Regions from separate parts of the uncultured Salegentibacter sp. genome, predicted to be linked through region 1. Evidence: riboswitches for the same ligand, from Rfam matches in the RefSeq annotation. Region 1 holds a riboswitch; the other holds the start of a gene.
The links. Region 1 has a riboswitch for cobalamin ahead of AACZ30_RS05405 (ribonucleotide-diphosphate reductase subunit beta). Riboswitches for the same ligand answer to the same signal wherever they lie in the genome.
Positions count from the first base shown of each region.

Region 2: linked by a shared signal. The riboswitch ahead of AACZ30_RS05990 (TonB-dependent receptor) and the one ahead of AACZ30_RS05405 (ribonucleotide-diphosphate reductase subunit beta) in region 1 are both predicted to bind cobalamin.

Region 1 covers NZ_CAXAVR010000026.1:4,791-7,195, reverse strand. Annotated here, with positions in the region: gene AACZ30_RS05410 (ribonucleoside-diphosphate reductase subunit alpha) at 1-1, opposite strand, end outside; gene AACZ30_RS05405 (ribonucleotide-diphosphate reductase subunit beta) at 43-1,017, opposite strand; cobalamin riboswitch at 1,136-1,268, opposite strand; gene AACZ30_RS05400 (hypothetical protein) at 1,451-1,675, shown strand; gene acs (acetate--CoA ligase) at 1,950-2,405, shown strand, end outside.
Region 2 covers NZ_CAXAVR010000030.1:18,285-20,689, forward strand. Annotated here, with positions in the region: gene AACZ30_RS05985 (ABC transporter substrate-binding protein) at 1-600, opposite strand, end outside; cobalamin riboswitch at 786-1,070, shown strand; gene AACZ30_RS05990 (TonB-dependent receptor) at 1,104-2,405, shown strand, end outside.

The DNA.
Region 1 (2,405 bases):
TTTTGCTAGATTTTAGATTGAATTATTTCTGCGGAAATCTTTTTAAAAAAGATCATCGGCGGTGATGCTCTTATCGTGTTTGGTATAATCTACCGGGCGCTTGGCAAAAAAGTCGTCTAAACTATTGGCGAAAACTTCTTCTTCAAACCATAACATGGCTTTGTAATCATACTCTGAGACAAAGTAGATTTTTTCCAAACCAATTTTTTCAAGGCTATCGTCTACGCGATATTTCATAAAATTCAGCAGGTCTTCTTTTTTGCATTGTTCCAGAGCGCCATCAGCAAAGATCCAGTCAAGAATTTCAGATTCTACTTCCATAGAATGGGCTATAATTTCCCTGATTTGAGTTTTAGTTTCCTCGTTGAAGAATTCTGGAAATTCTTTCTTAATCTGGTTTACAATATATATCCCGGCGTTGGCGTGAATTTGTTCGTCTACAGATGTCCACGCAATTATATTGCTCACATTTTTCATCATACCTTTAAATCGGCTGAAAGAAAGAATAATGGCAAACTGACTAAAAAGGGATACGTTTTCAATTAAAATTGAAAATAAAATAAGGGAAAACACGTATTTTTTTTCATCTGAAGATTTTGTATTTGCTAAAGCTTCAGATAAATAAGCCACCCTTTTTTTGATAACAGGAGTTTCTATTAATTTCTCGAACTCGTTGTTATAGCCTAAAACTTCAAGCAAACGGGAATATGCTTCCGAATGCCTGAATTCACATTCAGCAAAAGTACTTCCCAGGCCGTTAAATTCCGGTTTTGGAAGGTGTTGATATAAATCTCCCCAGAAAGATTTGACGGCTACTTCAATCTGTGCGATGGCAAGCAGGCTCTTTTTAATCACCTGTTTTTCATTTTCACTAAGATGAGAATGAAAATCTTGTACATCGGCGGTGAAGTCTACTTCAGAATGTACCCAGAATGATCGATTTATTGCTTCGGTAAACTGAAGAATTTCGGGATATTCGAAAGGTTTATAATTTACCCGTTTTTGAAAAATACTCATATCACTTTTGTTTTAGTTTAAAATCAAAAGCATAAAAGCAAATAGGTGTCTTTGGAAAAGAGAAGAGCGGGAAGGCCGCAAAAATATTATCCTGGACATTTTACTTTTTATGCGAAAGCAAAAGTCAGCCCGGTTGGGAAGGTGATCTGGCTTGTAGAAAAATCTACTTTACAGTTGCGCAACAGCTCATGATTCTCACATGATTCCCCTTGTTTATTACAAAAAGTAATACCCGCCGGTATGATTTTACAAAAGTAAAGTTATAAGGAAATTGCGGTGGTTTTATAAAAACAGTTTTGAGTTATAAACATAGTTTTTCACAAGTTAAAGTTTCGGTAAAAAGAAGAGCCCATAGAAAGTAGTGAGGTTGCAGGCATAGTCTTTGCTTAGTGAAGGTTGCAGTATTTGCTAATCAATCGAAAAAAATGTAAAAATGAGACTTATAAATTTACAGCGCACCGATGATGCATATGTTGCGAAAGCTGAAATTACTTTAAAGGCTTTTGGAGTCGCTTTGGGGCAGAAATCTAAGATTTATATCAAGAAACAATCTGAAAATGAATGGAGAGAGAAAAAAACAAATAAAAAAGTCTCTTCCAGGGAAGCCACTCATTTAAATAAATGGCTAAGCGACCACCAAAAATTTGTAGAGCATTAATCTTTTTGAATTTTCAAAAGGTCTTCTATCATAAAAAAATCAATTTTACTTTTCTTTATTTTGAAATTAAAAATCAAACAAGCGCTTTACTGAGTTTGCTTCTAATTTTTATACAAAAATTTCTATTCTATTAAACTTCCCGTAAAAACTTCAAAAAGCCCAATATTAACGGGATTTGGGTATTTGGTTTCCGAAGGTTTTTATAAATTGCAGGAAAGATATTTTATATTTTTCATTATTAACCCACATAACCATCAACATATTTATTTAAGTTATGAGTAATTATCATATTAAGAATTTAGAGGAATATTTTCAAGTTTATAGAAAATCGGTAAGAGATCCACAAAACTTCTGGGAAGAGATAGCTGAAGAACATTTTTCCTGGCAAAAAAAATGGGATAATGTACTAAGCTGGGATTTTAATAAACCTGAAGTAAAATGGTTTGAAAATGCTAAACTTAACATTACCGAAAATTGCATAGATCGTTACCTTTTTAATAGGTCTGACAAAACGGCAATTATTTGGGAGCCTAACGATCCTGAAGAAGAAGCGCAACATATCTCTTATGGTGAACTTCACAAAAAGGTAAACAAATTTGCAAATGTTTTAAAAGCTAAAGGAATTGAAAAGGGCGATAGGGTTTGTATTTACTTACCAATGATTCCTGAACTTGCCATAGCAATGCTGGCTTGCGCAAGAATTGGCGCGATACACTCTGTAGTCTTTGCC
Region 2 (2,405 bases), on a different contig from region 1:
CTTTCCCAGCGGAGTTTTTTCAGTCCAGTCGCCGTTGTACATCACTGGAATTCCGGTTTTTTGAATGGTTTCAAATGTTTTATTGTTTCCGTCAATTGCAAAACCAATCACCACTTCTGGATCCAGATCAATAAGAACTTCGGTATTTATATTTTCATTTTTCCCCAGCTCTTTAATTTTTCCTGAATTGATCAATTTCCTGGTTTTTTCTGAAGAAATATAATTAAGACCTGGAAATCCTTTTAAGCTGTTTTCTTCATTTAAAGCTTCCAATGCCGGAATATGCGTGGTAGAAGTCACTACCATTTTTTCTATCGGAATTTGCACTTTTTTATCATAATCTAAACCGGAAGGAATTTCAGTATTTTCTTTAGTTAATAAATAGGTGAAAGCTTTTTCGGCATCGGGCCAGGCGGTTTCTATTTTTAAAATATAATAATCTCCAAAATCACTGATGCTGAAATTAGTAGCGTGTTTTAACTCAACTGAATCTTGAGGTTCTTCTGAACCATTATTTTTATCTTTTTGCTCGTTTTTACAGGCGGAAAATACTAGGAAAAGGAGTAGAAGATTAAGTGCTTTTAGAGTCTTTATTTTCATTTTATGGTAGTTTAAAAGAATTGAATTTATATAATGCTATCCTCATTTAGCCCCTAAATAAATTACGGGGCAAGCTCTAAAACAAGTTCAGGATGACGAAAACTTTTATATAGAATATTATAATAGGAATTTTCAAAAGTAAGATTATTTAGAATTTAATGGTCGCAACTAAAATAAATGTTTAATTTCGCATTGAAATTTTTGGTTCGGATGTGTTTTTCACGCCGATTAAAAGGGAATCAGGAAAAGTACGATTTTGGAAGTACAGAATATGAAGCGCGAAGTTTTACTTCGTATTTCAAACTTCTACCATCTAACTTTATTAAGCCTGAGCTGTTCCCGCAACTGTAAGCTAAGTCCCGTAAGGGATGCTTGTTGTTATCACTTCAAAAACCACTGTTCTTATTTGGAATGGGAAGGTAAACAACAAGACGCGAGCCAGGAGACCTGCCAGAATATAACCAATAAATTCTTAGACTTTCGGGATAAAAGTCAGAGGGCAGATGAAAAAAACGCAATTTTACATTCTATTCCTTGGCCTGCTATGCAGTTTGCCTGTATTTGCTCAAAACGATACAATTAACGTTTTAGACGAAGTATTTTTGACAGATACCAAGCTGAAAGACTTTTCTACTGGCCAACAGGTAACCGTTTTAAACGATTCAGTTTTAAAGAAAAACGGGGCGCTGCTTACTTCAGCATTAAATTTCAACACCAATATCTATTTTAAAGAGAATGGACTGGGAATGGTTTCCTCACCTTCCTTCCGCGGAACAACAGCTTCCCAAACAGCGGTATTGTGGAATGGGATTAATATCAATTCCCAGTTTAACGGCCAAACCGATTTTAATGCATTAAACGCAGGCGGATTTGATAATATTAGCGTTCGTGGTGGCGGCGGAAGTGTAGTTTATGGTACCGGAGCCATTGGAGGAACCGTTCATTTAAATACCAATCTTGATTTTACCGGAAAAACAAAGCAGGATATTTTCTTTCAATATGGCAGTTTTAATACCCTGGATGCCCGGTATAAAATAAAGACTTCGGGAAAAAAATGGAGTTTAAGTCTTGCTGCGGCAAGAAACTCATCAGATAATGATTATGAATGGCCCATTGAAGGTAGAGAGAATGAAAATGGTAAATTCTATAATAGCAATTTAAATCTTGGGTTCGCATATCGGTTAAATGAAAAAAACACTTTAAAACTTTATAGTGAAATTTTTGATGGGGAGCGGCATTTCTCCCTGATTCGTCCTTCAGAAACCAAAACGAAATACCAGAATTTTGATACCCGAAATTTACTGGAATGGGTAGGAGAGTATGGTGATTTTATTTCGGTTGCAAGGTTAGCCCATCTAAATGAAAATTATAAGTTCTACGGGAATATTACTGAAAATCAATCTTCATCTGGCAAAGCGCAAACCTTGATTGGCAAATACGATTTAAATTATTCAATTTCAAAAACTTTAGAGCTAAATGCCGTACTCACCAATACGTACACAGATGGTAGCGGCTCTGGAATTACCGAAAATACCCGAAATATATTTTCTTCGGCATTCTTAATGAAGCATAGGCCATTTCAAAAATTTCAATATGAATTGGGAATCAGAAAAGAAATAACCGAAAATTATGAAAGTCCGTTACTGTTTTCTGCAGGAACACATTATGATTTTACCGATTTCTATAGTCTAAAAATGAATATTTCCAGGAATTTTAGAATTCCCACTTACAACGATCTTTACTGGGCCGGTGCCGGTAATCTTAATTTACGCCCCGAAACTTCTAACCAGGTTGAGCTTGGAAAC